Regions from separate parts of the Mangrovibacter phragmitis genome, predicted to be linked through region 1. Evidence: predicted binding sites of a transcription regulator. Region 1 holds the regulator's gene; each other region holds the start of a gene.
What was found. The regulator Fur, encoded in region 1, represses iron uptake genes when iron is present. The targets are predictions, from matches to a motif close to ATAATAATGAGAACNACTATCAA.
Positions count from the first base shown of each region.

Region 2: a site for Fur is predicted at 1,472-1,494, ahead of ygiD (4,5-DOPA dioxygenase extradiol). Genes of this name have one in related genera too.
Region 3: a site for Fur is predicted at 3,545-3,567, ahead of MPHASIOC01_RS10720 (TonB-dependent siderophore receptor). Genes of this name have one in related genera too.

Region 1 covers NZ_CP134782.1:4,034,425-4,039,398, reverse strand. Annotated here, with positions in the region: gene MPHASIOC01_RS19630 (beta-glucoside-specific PTS transporter subunit IIABC) at 1-514, shown strand, start outside; gene MPHASIOC01_RS19625 (LacI family DNA-binding transcriptional regulator) at 677-1,681, shown strand; partial or broken gene MPHASIOC01_RS19620 (ChiP family protein) at 1,713-1,951, shown strand; gene fur (ferric iron uptake transcriptional regulator) at 2,156-2,605, opposite strand; gene fldA (flavodoxin FldA) at 2,891-3,421, opposite strand; gene ybfE (LexA regulated protein) at 3,579-3,869, opposite strand; gene ybfF (esterase) at 4,001-4,777, opposite strand; gene seqA (replication initiation negative regulator SeqA) at 4,963-4,974, shown strand, end outside.
Region 2 covers NZ_CP134782.1:3,655,164-3,660,137, reverse strand. Annotated here, with positions in the region: gene MPHASIOC01_RS17665 (NAD-dependent malic enzyme) at 1-906, opposite strand, end outside; gene ygiD (4,5-DOPA dioxygenase extradiol) at 1,653-2,444, shown strand; gene MPHASIOC01_RS17655 (glutathionylspermidine synthase family protein) at 2,525-3,688, opposite strand; gene MPHASIOC01_RS17650 (DUF1190 family protein) at 3,692-4,357, opposite strand; gene tolC (outer membrane channel protein TolC) at 4,642-4,974, opposite strand, start outside.
Region 3 covers NZ_CP134782.1:2,191,516-2,196,489, forward strand. Annotated here, with positions in the region: gene MPHASIOC01_RS10700 (carbohydrate ABC transporter permease) at 1-264, shown strand, start outside; gene MPHASIOC01_RS10705 (carbohydrate ABC transporter permease) at 261-1,079, shown strand; gene MPHASIOC01_RS10710 (glycoside hydrolase family 28 protein) at 1,086-2,405, shown strand; gene MPHASIOC01_RS10715 (AraC family transcriptional regulator) at 2,519-3,481, shown strand; gene MPHASIOC01_RS10720 (TonB-dependent siderophore receptor) at 3,598-4,974, shown strand, end outside.

The DNA.
Region 1 (4,974 bases):
ACCGGAAATGCCGGAAAATAAACAAAACGCGCCAGAACCACACGCTAAAGAACATGTGCCCAGTGAACTGGTTTTAAATAGCCCGGTTTCAGGGACGCTGGTTTCCCTGAGCCAGGTTAACGATGAAACCTTTGCCAGCAAGCTGCTGGGTGATGGCATTGCTATTTTACCTGACAACGGCGTCATTGTTGCCCCCTGCGATGGGGAAGTGGCTTCGGTCATTGACTCTCAACATGCTGTCGGGATGCTGTGCGCGAATGGTGCTGAACTACTTATTCATGTGGGCCTTGATACAGTGAAGCTCCAGGGCGCACATTTCACCACGCTGGTTAAAACAGGTGACTATGTGACCGCCGGTACCCCGTTGATTCAGTTCGATAAAGAAAAGGTAATTGAAGCGGGCTATGACATTACGACGCCGGTACTGGTGGTGAACAGCGATGAACATGCTTTGCTATTTCACCAGCAGTCGGGCAGGGTTGATAGCGGTAACCCTTTATTTTCTGTTGCTTAAATACTCGGGGTCCAGCATTACTGGCCCCACTCTTGTTGCCGCAAAATTGAAACGGCACGCGAAACCCATTACAGTCGTGTAGCCCTGAATACATCTGCCAGTTTTCAGGGCTCAGGCTAACCTGCCTTTCAGGCCGTAGATAATTTGGGGAGTCGTTTTTCAATGGTAAAAATGCTGGATGTCGCGAAAGCCGCCGGGGTATCTAAATCTACCGTGTCCCGGGTGTTGAATGGTAAAGACATCGTCAGTGATGAAATTAAACGCCTGGTGTTTAAAGCCATTGAAGAAACTGGCTACCGGCCTAATTTGTTGGCCCAGCAACTGGCGACGCAGAAAACACGGTTAGTGGGTTTTGTGATGACCAATGCTTTATACAATGGCCCTTATTTCTCAACACTAATTTATGGTGCAGCAACCTGGAGCGAACAATACCAGCATCAGCTTATTTTTGCCGATGGTAAGCACTCAGCAGAAGATGAAACGGCGGCTATTGATTACCTGGTGCGCATGAAATGCGCTGGTATTATGGTTTACCCGCAATACCTCACTCCTGATGAACTGGATGCGATTATTGATACCAGCCCGGTTCCTGTTATTGTTCTCAACCGCACATTACCCCGCCATCCTGAATGCGCTATCAGCGTCCTGCACTATCAATGTGCCCGAATGATGATGGCCTTTATTCTGGATATGGGGCACCGCAACATCGCCTGGATAAGCGGCAGGAATGGGTCTCCAACCAATATTATGCGTTATCAGGCGTATTTAGATGCGTTATCTGAACAGGGTCTTACTCCTGAACCTGCTCTGGCAGTGGCCGGTGACTGGAGTATGGAAAGTGGTTATGCCGCTGCACGGCAACTGATTGAGCAGGCAGTTCCCTTTAGCCTGATCCTTGCCGGTAATGATGATATGGCATTAGGGGCCATGAAAGCGCTGCAAGAGGCGGGAATTGCGGTGCCTGGCGATATTTCTGTTGCCGGGTTTGATGATTCGCGCATTGGCGGTTTTGTTTCTCCTGCACTCACCACCATTAAAATCCCCTTGACTGACATGGTCAAACTGGCCGTTGAACGTTTGTTAGGTATCTCACCGCATACAGATAAATCTTGCGTGAGTTTACCCGGTGAACTGGTCATTCGCGATTCAGTAAAGAACCTCAATTAACCTGTCTGGTTGTTTTCACTTTTCTGACTGCAAAACCAATTTGTCTCACACAACAGGGAACACAAATCTGGATTTTCAGTCCGGTTATCTCGCCGAAATGTTCGGCCTGGAGCTTGCGGTTTTTACCGCAATTGAAATGGCGGAGTCCCCTGAAAGCGGTCACTCCAATGAAATTGCTTGTTATCAGGCAATAAAGCATACAAGGAAGACTGGCGCGGCGATAAGAGTGGTATCCGCCTGTGTAAAGCAGCGGCAAAGTTTAAATACGGCTCTGTGTCAGCGGTAATGTGCCGGTGCGCGCTGTGAGCCCGGATGGCAAGCGCGTACCAGCAGGGGCGTTATTGCTAAGTAATGCTGATTCGCTTGTGGGAGATGGAAGCCCTGCCAGCGGAACAAAGCTCACTGACAAAAAAACCAGGTATTAAGCCTGGCTTTTGTTGATGTCACATTACACAGGCTTACGGGTACACCCGATTATTTGGTGCCTTCGTGTGCATGTTCATCATCACGGCAATCGCCTTCAGCGCAATGACCATAGAGGTACAGACTGTGGTTTGTCAGGCGAATACCATGGCTGGTAGCAATTTCACGCTGGCGAGCTTCGATAGAATCATCGCTGAACTCAATAACTTTACCGCAGTCCAGGCAAATCAGATGGTCATGATGGTGCTGCTGCGTCAGTTCGAATACCGATTTGCCGCCTTCGAAGTTATGGCGTGTAACGATACCGGCGTCATCAAACTGATTGAGCACACGATACACGGTAGCAAGACCAATCTCCTCTCCCATGTCAATCAGTCGCTTATATAAATCTTCCGCGCTGACATGGTGATTGTCCGGCTCCTGCAACACTTCCAGGATTTTTAACCGGGGAAGCGTGACTTTCAGGCCTGCCTTCTTTAATGCGGTATTATTGTCAGTCATGCGGAATATGTCCTGTTGCTTGCAAAGTACCCGTGAATGGGCATACGACGTAATACGCTAAAGTTAATGCGTCTCATTATAGGTTTGACACTCCCTAAAGAAAACCGCAAGTCTCCAGCAAAATTGAAAAATAATAATCTGACAGCACTGGCACATTTACCAAAAAAACATGCTGTCAACTGGATCATTGTACAGCGCTAACGTGAAAAAGTTAAAAAAATGTAGCAATTATTTTTATCGGTTTTACCTATCAATCCGGCGCAATATAGTTGCGCCGTTGAATTATCAGGCATTAATAATGCTATCGAGCTGCATTTCTTCAGAAACTTGCTTAACCCATTTTTCAACACGCTCAGCTGTCAACTCTGGCTGACGGTCTTCATCAATAGCCAGGCCGACAAAGTGGTCGTCATCTGCCAAACCCTTCGAGGCTTCAAAATGATACCCGGCAGTTGGCCAGTGGCCGACGATAACCGCACCACGCGGTTCGATAATGTCACGCATTGTGCCAAGGGCGTCACAAAAATATTCGGCGTAATCTTCCTGATCACCGCAACCGAACAGGGCTACCAATTTACCCGTAAAATCAATTTCTTCCAGTGTAGGGAAAAAATCATCCCAGTCACACTGTGCTTCACCGTAATACCAGGTTGGGATACCAAGCAGCAGAATATCAAAGGCTTCAATATCTTCTTTGCTGCTCTTGGCTATGTCGTGCACTTCAGCAACATCTTTACCAAGCTGTTTTTGAATGCTTTTTGCAATGTTTTCAGTGTTGCCGGTGTCGCTGCCGAAAAAAATGCCTACGATCGCCATGAGTTTAATAACCTCTTGAAACTTAATGTTATGGTGGCGTGAGTTTGTCCACAGATAAGGCAATGATAGCAGAACAGCTTCCCATGCGGAAACAGCTATCACTACCGGGTGCACACGCTGCTACATGAAAAGGAAAAACTGGCCGGGAATGCGTGGATTATATATGACCGGGTTTTGTGTTATCTAACTGAGCCATCAACATCTCTTCAATAAGTTCGCTTCGGCTCATGTTACGCACCTGCGCCAGCTCATTCAGCGCATCTACCGCATCGGCATTCAATTTTAATTCCACACGCTTAAGCCCACGAACCTTATCGCGTTTAAGCTGGTTGCGTTTATTAATACGCAATTGTTCGTGACGTGACAGTGGATTTGTTTTCGGGCGACCCGGACGGCGTTCATCCGCGAACAGATCTAATGTCGTACGGTCCGTTTGTTCTTTTGCCATGATTAGAATAGTGAGGAAAACAGGTGGCTTGAGCAACGTGCTCGGGCGCATTACAGCGCGCCATGATACATCAGGCAACATGACGCGCCAACGCGAAAGCCACATTTGCCAGCCAGTCGGCGGCTTTTTAATCAGTTTTGGTCTGCGGGGTTAAGAAAACGGCGAATCGCGCGGATGACTGCATCGGGTTTTTCCGCATGAACCCAATGACCGGCACCTGCAACCACCCAGGCTTTGGCACAAGGAAATTGAGCCAGCAGTGTTTCACGATACTGTTCCTGAATATAAGGTGACTGCCCGCCGCTGATAAAGAGTGCCGGGTGCGGCCATGGCGCGACGGTTTCCCAGCCGACAATATTGCTGTATTGCGCTTTGAGTACCGGGACATTAAAACGCCACTCACCATTAACAAAGGATTTCAGCAAAAACTGAATAACACCTTCCTCATCGATAATGTTACGCATCACGGTTGCTGCATCTTGCCGGGTAGTGACACCGGCTGCATTGACGGCGTCTATAGCGGCAAAAATAGTGTCATGGCGGCGAACGTGATAATCGACCGGGGCTATATCAATAGCGATCAGTTTTTCAACCCGGTTTGGTGCTTGTTGTGTCACCGCCATTGCGGTTTTGCCGCCCATTGAATGGCCGATGAAAATCGCCCGGTCTATATGCTGTTCGTCCAGCGTATCCAGTACATCCTGAGCCATAGCAGGCCAGGTCATGGTGTCGCTGCGTGCAGACAAGCCATGGTTGCGTAAGTCTATTTGCAGTACGTCGTGGTCCTTCACAAGGTCTCTTGCCAGAACCCCCAAATTGTCCAGCGTACCGAATAATCCATGGATAAGCACAATCGGTGGATTGTTAGTCATTTGTTGAGCAGATTGCAGGCGAGCGTGTAATTTCATAGAAAACTTCTTTTTTTCGCTGTCTCAGGAATAGAGTATTATGTTGGCTATTCTGCCATCCGGCTGCAAGGGTTACAGTTAATTCTGACTTTTGACACCATCCCGGGTTGATGCTATTCGCCATTGGGTTTTGACTCTATAATCCCAATGATTTGTATTCAGAAAAGATATGTAACTGGATTAAAATGAAAACGATT
Region 2 (4,974 bases), 380 kb from region 1:
TGCGGAGCCTGCACCCAGGAAGGCAATACGCTGGTCGCGCAGTGTTGAACCTTTAGCCTGTGAACCGGCAATCAGTGTACCTAGTGCAACGGCGGCTGTACCCTGAATATCATCGTTAAAGCAGCACAGCTCGTCACGGTAGCGGTTCAGTAATTGTGTGGCGTTATTCTGAGCAAAGTCTTCAAATTGCAGCAGAACATTTGGCCAGCGCTCTTTTACGGCATTGATAAACATATCCATAAATTCACGGTATTCACCATCTGTGATACGTGGGTGGCGCCAACCCATATACAGAGGATCATCCAGGCGTTGGGCATTATTCGTGCCGACATCCAGCATGATGGGCAATGTAGATGCCGGGTTAATACCACCACAGGCTGTGTACAGCGATAATTTACCGATAGGGATACCCATGCCGCCAATTCCCTGGTCACCAAGGCCGAGAATACGTTCGCCATCGGTCACAACAATGACTTTTATGTCATGGCGGGAAAAGTTTTGCAGCATGTCATCAATACGGTGGCGGTCTGGCCAGGAAATAAATAACCCACGCGCGCGGCGGTAGATATCAGAGAAGTGTTCACAGGCCTCACCCACTGTAGGGGTATAGATGATGGGCATCATCTCTTCGAGGTGTGAGCGCAGCAGGTTATAGAATAATGTCTCGTTAGTATCCTGGATATTTCGCAAATAAATATGGCGGGAGAGGTCGCGTTTAAAGTGATTAAACTGGGACCATGCGCGTTCAGTTTGTTCAGTGATGGTCTCGACTTGTTCAGGCAACAGGCCAATTAAATTTAATGCAATACGCTCTTCATGAGAAAATGCCAGCCCTTTATTTAACAAAGGGTTTTCCAGCAACATAGCCCCAGTATACGGGGTATAAACAGAATTTTTTTTTAACATCTGAATGCTCCAGAGACGATCATACTGCCACGGCGCATAAGAGAAAAATGTCACCACGTAAATATACGTCTGGCGTATGATGTAGGGGTGTAACGGTTTAATTTAACCCCGATTGTATTCCTCATTTTTGCAGAATTTTAATTACTTTAATTGCATTAAACTTTAATTAGTTTTTTTAGTGTTTTTTGTTTGATTATTATCCAGGGATGGATGGCGGGTAACTATCAACGTGAATCTGCTAACCCATATAACGGTATTAATGCGTTATATAATACCAGATGTTTTATTTTATGTGACGAGGTTAAATATTTCAATAAATGATTGTGGAAAGTATGAGTTAAATATGTATTTAGTTTCCTGCCTTTGTCCGGTGTTTTTGTGCGTTTGCCTGATATTCATTTGATGCCAACACCAGGCGGGTTGCACCCAATGAAAGTGCAGAGCTCCATACCCTGTAATGCAGTCAGGCTTAACCCCATGACCACCATTATGCACAGTGCGCCAATAAATGGTGAACTACCCGCTAACAGAGTCGGAACCAGCGGTACAGGCATAGCACTTAAATTGGATAATGACTGTCATTTTTATCTTTGATTCAGCTGCGTGTCGAGGGCTGTGCGTACGTTTTGCATAATAATATATTCAAAATTTCTGATGATCATCATCATGGTTATCTGCGTTTATTTGCACGCTGAAAGCCGTAATCTGGCAGTAAGTAATCTGACACGGTAATTAAGGATATAATGATGAACACCTCACGTATGCCTGCACTGTTTGTTGGCCATGGCAGCCCAATGAATGTGCTTGAAGATAACGTGTATACCCGCTCCTGGCAGCAACTGGGTAAAACACTACCTCGCCCGAAAGCGATAGTGGTGGTTTCTGCTCACTGGTACACGCGAGGTACTGGCGTTACCGCTATGCCTAATCCAAAGACTATTCATGATTTTGGCGGGTTCCCGCAGGCGCTGTTTGATACGCAATACCCGGCTCCTGGCGCACCGGATTTAGCACAGCACTTAGTGGATTTACTGGCTCCTGCTGCTGTCATTAAAGATGACAGTGCATGGGGGTTTGACCACGGATCATGGGGTGTGGTTATCAAAATGTACCCTGATGCCGATATACCTATGGTACAGCTGAGTATTGATGCTACCCAGTCACCGGTCTGGCACTATGAAATGGGCCGTAAGCTGGCAGCACTGCGTGATGAAGGTATCCTGCTGATAGGTAGCGGCAACGTTGTACACAACCTGCGTACTATTCGCTGGCAGGGTGGGAGTGAGGCTTATCCCTGGGCAACCGCCTTTGACCAGTACGTTCGCGATAATTTGACCTGGAAAGGTGAAGCGCAAGACCACCCGTTGGTTAATTATATGGACCACTCAGGCGCTCAGCTTTCATGCCCGACACCAGATCACTACTTGCCGCTGTTGTATATTTTGGGGGCGTGGGATGGTGAAGAGCCAGTGAGTATTGTTATTGAAGGAATTGAAATGGGTTCTCTGAGTATGCTGTCTGTGCAGGTTGGCGCATAACGACATTGCCACCGGGTACTGTGTCAGAACCCGATGAATACTGAATAAGGCCGCGCCTGATTAACAGGCGCGTGCAGTCATTATTCAGGGGTGAAGCTGTGTGGGTAAAAGCGTGAAAGATCCTGCGTGATCAGTGCCCTGTCTTCCCGTATACCGATCCCGGCGGGTTGGTCATTAATCAGCCAGGATCCAATTAGCGTATAACTGTCACCAAACCTGGGTAATGGGTGGTATTGCTGGACAATCATACCTTCTTCACCATATGGACCCTCCGCCCGGGCTATTTCTTTCCCTTGTTCAATAATCTGGATATTGGCACCTTCGCGGGAGAAAATGGGTTTCACCACGTAGCTCTCCATGGCGGGATGATCATCTGCGGCAAACCAGGCGGGCAAAAGATTCGGGTGCCCTGGAAACATTTCCCACAGCAATGGCAGTAATGCTTTGTTAGATAAAATACTCTTCCAGGCCGGTTCCAGCCAGCGCACACCAGCATCTTCAAGTTTTGTCGAAAACATCTCCCGTAGCATGAACTCCCACGGATAGAGTTTAAACAAATTGCTGATGACCTGGTCCTGCATATCGGTAAACTGACCTTTTTCACCCAGCCCAATTTGATCCATAAACAGGAATTCGGTTGGCAGCCCGGCTTCGGCTGCGCAGTCCTGGAGATACTGCACTGTGCCCCGGTCTTCAATGCTGTCCTGGCAGCAGGCCATGTGAAGCAAATTGAAGCCATACTGTTCGCGCAATACACGAAAACGCTCGATTAACTGCTCTTGCAGGCTGTTGAACTGATCACTTCCCGCAGGCAGGTTACCAGCGTTGATTTGATCTTCCAGCCAGATCCACTGGAAAAACGCAGCTTCATATAATGAGGTTGGTGTATCGGCATTGTTTTCCAGTAGTTTAGGTTCCCCGGTACCACCCCAGGCAAGATCCAGCCTGGAGTAGAGAGACGGCTGGCGGGTTGCCCAGCTTTGGCGTACGAAACCCCGGGTATGGCGCGGGATGCAAAATTTATCCATCAGCGCATCACTGGCAACCACGCGTTCCACGGCTTTCAGGCATAACTGGTGTAATTCAGCAGTAACATCTTCCAGTTTTTCAATTTCCGCCAGGGAGAACTGGTAATATGCATCTTCACACCAGTAGGGCTCGTCATACATGGTGTGAAAGTTGAAACCAAATTCGCGGGCTTTATCCTGCCAGCCTGGACGTTCGGTAATAGGCAGACGTTTCATGACTTAACCACCCATTGTACGACGCGTTGTGCCACTGGTACTGGATCGCTGCATGGACGCTTGTTTGGCGACGCTTTCACCAAAACCACCACGAGTAATTGTGCTGGTAGTTGTGGGTTTCGGCGCCATAGCGGTTTTGGGCACAGTCATGGTGCGCCCAGGCGTTGCTGCGCCGTAGCTTTTACCACTGGCATCTGTGTAACGGCCATAAGCCGGGCTGGAGGGGTTTTTCGAACTGAACAGCGGCTGTTGAGCATAAGAGCCGCCCATCATACGCCCCATCATGTACCCGGCCATTAATGGCATCCAGAAACTCCCACCTGACTGAGCCTGTGCCTGATTGTCACCGGCGACACTCGCCTGGGAGGGCGCAGGCTGGCATTGGCCTTCACCAAATTCGGCAACACAATCCTGACGAGTCGCGTATTTAGGTGCGGTGCGTTCAGCTTCTTTCAGGGCGTTGTTATAGGCTGTTGTACATTGCTGGCTTTCACCTGGATTGGCTGCACTACAGTCATCCGCATTTTGGTAGAGTTTTACTGTTTCATCGCTTTTTTCACAGCCAGCGAGTAAAAATGCTGCCGTAACAACCAGAGCAACTGGCGTCAAATGCCGTGCATTCCAGCTTTTGCGAAAGGCGGCGAGTTGTATTGTTTTGGTCCTTTTCATCATTCTTTTCCTTGCCCAGTGGTAGAGATTACTTGGAGTGCAAAGAATAGAGGAACACTGATTATATTTGAAGCAATGTGCAGAATTGTGGCGTCTTCTTTACGAAGCCTTACGTTTAGAAAAAAAAGAGCCAAAAGGTTCTCTGAGGCTGATAACAAACTTCATGTCCACACAGAACGAGAGGATGTCACCCAATGAGAAACACGGAAACTTAATTCACAGAATTTCGGCTGCTAACTAAAAGAGAGCCAAAAGGCTCTCTTTAGATAAAACAAAACGGCCAATCAGTGGCTCAGCATTTTTTTGCTGCTGGCTCTTTTGACTGTTTTTTGTCCTGTTGTGTCATTGTAACCATCTGCTCTCGCATCCTGCTGCATATTATCGGGCGCAATGCTTTCAGGTGAAGTCGAAACCGGTTTGCTCAGTTCGCTGTTCAGTGTGACCAGATCCTGCTGGTTCAACGTACCCAATGCAGATTTCAGTGTCAGGGTATTGATCAGGTAGTTATAACGTGCGTTGGAGAGTTCCTGCTTGGCGTTATACAATGTAGACGTTGCATCCAGGACATCAACAATAGTACGGGTACCGACAGAGTAACCGGCTTCCATCGCATCCAG
Region 3 (4,974 bases), 1.8 Mb from region 1:
ATTACCCTGCCCGGGTTGCGCCCGGAAATTAAAATAGCGCTGATCCTCACCGTTATCGCCAGCCTGAAAGCCTTTGACCTGGTATATGTGATGACCCAGGGCGGGCCGGGTACCTCAACACTGGTTACCAATATGTATATGTACCAGCAGGGGTTCGACCTGCGCCACTTTGGCTATGCCTCGGCCGTTGCCATTGTCAGCCTGTTTATTGTCTTTGCCATTAATGGCGCGCTGCACTTTGCCATACGGGAGCCAAAATCATGATAAACCGCACGCCCCTGCTTTCCCGGGCATTATTATGGTGCCTGGCGTTAATGACCATCGCCCCGTTTTTAATGGCTTTTCTCACTTCATTTAAAACCCAAATGGAACTGTTCCAGGGCGTATTTGCCCTGCCCCACACGTTCAGCCTGGCCAACTATCTGTCGGCCTGGGAAGACGGCCATTTCAGTATCTATTTTATGAACTCAGTTCTGGTGGTGTTCCCGGTGGTGATACTCAGTATCCTGCTGGGGATTTTATCGGGCTTTGGCTTTGCTTTTTTACGAGTGCCGGGCAAAACCCTGTTCGCCCTGTTGATGGCATTGGGTATGGTATTGCCCTCTGAGTCGTTTATCATTCCCCTGTACCATGAACTGCGCTGGATGGGGCTGACCAACACCTATCTGGCCCTGATCCTGCCGCAGGTGGCGTTGTCCATTCCGTTCACCACACTGATGGTCGCCACTGCTCTGCAACAAGTTCCGAAAGAGCTAATTGAAGCAGCAGTGATGGACAACACACCACGCTGGCGTTTGCTGTGGAAAATTCTGGTACCGGCCATTTGGCCCACCCTTTCTACGCTGGCGCTGCTACTGTTTATCTGGACCTGGAACGAATTTTTAATTCCGCTCATTTTGGTTAATCAGGAAGATTTACGAACCCTGCCGATTGGGATGATGTTTTTCCAGAACAAGAACACCATTAACATTCCGGTACTGATGGCAGGCGCAATGATTGTTATTCTGCCGTTAGTGGCTGTGTTTCTGGTGTTCCAGCGCAAATTCATTAGCGGCGTGACACAAGGCGCGGTGAAATAAATGCAACTGACTCTGACGCTCCCCAAAGGCCACCCGGCCAGTTCCCCGGTAACCGGGATAATTCAGCAGGCCATAGATGAAGTCAACAACGCTGGCGGCGGAACACTGGTACTCCCTCCGGGGCAGTATTTAACCGGTGCCCTGGTTCTGCCTTCAAACTTCTGCCTGCATTTTGAACCAGGTGCTGAACTGGTTGCCAGCAGCCAGTATGAAGATTACCTGCCAGGTGAAACCCTGAGTGTGGCCGAACAATCCAACCGGGCACTGATCTACGCCCGTAACCAGCACAACATCAGCCTGACTGGCCAGGGCCGCATTGATGGTAACGCCACTGCCTGGTTCTCTGCCACCAAAGACGCCTTGGGTTACCGTATGCCTGCGCAGGAGCGGCCACGCATTATTGTGTTCGAAGGCTGTAATAATGTGCGCCTGCAAAGCGTGCGGATACATGACGCGCCGATGTGGACCGTCCACCTGGTTGCCTGTGAGCAGGTGTTTATCAGCCAGATGGTTGTTGATAACGATATGACCATGGCGAATACCGATGCGCTGGATATTGACAGTTGCCGCTATGTACATATCAGCGACAGCCATTTCAGTGCCGCCGACGATGGCATTTGCCTGAAAACCACCCGTAAACCCGCCCCACTGGCCGGCCCCACCCAACATGTCACGATTAGCGGCTGCACTCTGCGCTCCGCGAGCAGTGCATTCAAAATTGGCACTGAAACAGTTGATGACATTGAAGATATTGTTATGACCGGGTGCACCATCTACGACAGCAACCGTGGCATCGGGATTATCAGCCGTGATGGTGGCGCACTGCGCCGCCTGCGGTTCAGCGATATCACTTTTAACTGCCATCACGCGAACCCCTGCCACTGGGGGCGCGCAGACCCGGTATTTATCTCCTGCCGCGCGCGTGACCCCAAGGTTCCCCCCGGCCCCATCAGCCAGGTCAGTTTTAATGGGATAAGTGGCACTGCTGAAGGAGCCATTAACCTGCACAGCGAGCAACCCGGAGACATAGCCTGGGTGCGACTCAGCCAGGTCCAGCTTCGCCAGGTGGCATGCAATGACCCGCAGCAAGGCAGCTATGATATTCGCCCACCCTGCAACCCCGAACGCCCCACAGGCACCGGGCTGGACAACGCATTTTTGATTAACCCGGCAAGCGGTGAGCCGTGGGGTGTGGAACGTTACCCTGGCGGAATGCCTGCTATTTACGCCACTGGCGTGTTGCACCTGGCGCTGGATAACCTGTCCATTGAACGTCCACACCCGCTTCCCGCAGGCTGGCACCCACAAGCGGTTATACAATCATAGCTGCATATAAATGCGAATAAGTATCATTTATTTTACTAAGCTAAAACACGAATGATACACTTGCTCCCTCCTGCGGCAGGCCATTGCCTGCCGCCAGTAACTGACAGGTGAGCATGAAAACGCAGCAACCGCTACCCCCGCCACAACTGTTCTCCGTGGCGCATTTTCTTGACTTTGGCGCACGCTACAGTATTGATTACCACTTCCCGGGTCTTGGCATGACACCTGCGGCAAACGCTGCCCGCACCGTGATGCGTGGCTATGTGGATGAACTTACCCTGCCATCGGGGATTTTTGCCACCTGCTCTGATTTACAGGTGATTGAACCCTGGCACTCCACATCACTGGGGTGTGCACCGTTATATATTCTGGTCGTACTGGAAGGGAATGTGCAGCTAAACCTGAATGGCAAAGCCTGGCGAATCCAGTCGGGTATGGCACTGGCAACCCATCTTGGGGAACAGCAAGTGCTGCGCGCCTGCCACCAGAGCGATGAGCGCCTGGTGACTGTTTCACTGGCGCTGCCAGCGGCAAGCGCTGCCGCTCACCCGGCAATTGCCGCGCATGTCTCCGCCTGGCAGCAACTGGGGCCACTCACCACGGCCTGGCCGGTAGCCAGTTATGTTCTGAGTGGGTTACGCCAGGCACAGCAGTGCACCACCTCGCCACTGGCCCGCCAGCTCACTCTTGAAGGTGCCTTGCTGCAGTTACTGGGCCAGCAAATGCAGGAAAGTGCCACCAACAACACAAACCTGCGTGGAGAACGCCTGCGGCTGGAACAGGTGCGTATTATACTGGAAACCGCCCCGGAACAACCCCATACACTGGAAGCCCTGGCGCGCACCGCCGCCATGAGCACAGCCAGCCTGCGCAGTAAATTCCGCCAGGCCTATGGCGACTCGGTGTTTAATTACCTGCGCGATTGCCGGCTGGCTCTTGCCCGGCGCTATCTTCTGGAAGGCGACAGCGTTCAGGAAGCTGCATGGAAAGCTGGCTATGCCCATGCCACCAATTTTGCGACCGCCTTCCGGCGGCGTTACGGTATTCCCCCCAGCGATGTTCACCCGGTGCAGTAAGGCCGGGTTTTAGCATTGCGCATACACAGTCTGTCATCCGGCATAGTCTTGCCCCGGCATAAAACCGTAATAATAATCACTTTCATTAAATAATAATTCAGGACAGGTTCAGATACATGGCAAGGTCAGGGACATTCTCTTTTTCTTTACTGGCTGGCAGTATTGCCACCAGTTTTTTCCCCGGCGCACAGGCTGCCACCACAGCGGCAGGTTCCCAGGAAAGCACTATCGTTGTCAGCGCCACACATGGTGAGAGTAGTAACAGCGTGGCGCCTTACATCAACAGCGCCACCAAATCAGCACTACCGGAAAACCGCACACCACAAACCATAGATACCATCAGCCACAGTGAAATGGCGCAGCGCCACCCGCAGTCGCTCAATGAAGTGCTGCGCTATGCCGCCGGGGTTTCAACCGAAATGCGCGGTGCCACCACCTATATGAGCGAATATAAAATCCGTGGTTTTAATGCAGAACATGAATACCTCGACGGGCTGCAACTGCCCTATAACGTGAGTGGCAACACCAAAGCGAATATCGACCCCATTCTTATGGAACAGGTTCAGATCCTTAAAGGACCATCTTCGGTGTTATATGGCAATGCTTCTCCCGGCGGGCTGGTGAATATTCAGAGCAAAATGCCCGAGAAAACACCTCACAACGAAATTGGCTTTAATACTGGCAACCGGAATTTAAAAGAAGGCTGGCTGGATTCCACCGGGCAAATTGCCAACAGCGACTGGGCATACCGGTTAATTGGCAAAGCCAGTGAAGGCGATGACCAGGCCCGCACCACCAAACACGAAAGCTACCTGATTGCGCCTTCTGCCACCTGGCAGCCTTCCGGCCAGACCCGGCTGACGGTTCAGGCGCTATACCAGAACCAGCCCAGCCTGACCCCATCCAACCCGTTACCACTGGCTTACCTGCGCAGTGGCTATGCCTCGCGCCGGGATTTTGCGGGCGACCACTGGAATGGGTTTAAACAACGTGAAGGCATGCTGGGTTACACCTTTGAACACCAGTTTGATAACGGCTGGGGCATGGTACAAAAAGCGCGTTATTTCAGTGTGGATACCCACCAGCGCAGTATTTACTCCACCGGCATCGGGGCCAGTAATACTCAGCTTTCCCGCTTTGGTTACACCACCGATGAAGACCTGGACAGCTTCAATGTGGACAACCAGGTGAGCAAAACTGCCCACTGGGGCGACTGGCAGCACCACCTGTTAGCCGGGTTCGACTACCAGCACCTGAACTCCCATATGAGATACCGCTATGGGACCGTGAACCCGGGTATCGACATGCAACACCCGGATTACAGCCAGGTAACCAGCAACAACCTGGGTTTGTATACCGCCACGAAGCAGCGCCTGAGTTTTTACCAGCAGGGCTGGTATTTACAGGACCAGGTGGTATTCGGCGGGCTGAACCTGGTCGCCAGCATTCGCTACGACAACTATCACTCCACCACTACCAATAATCTGGATAAC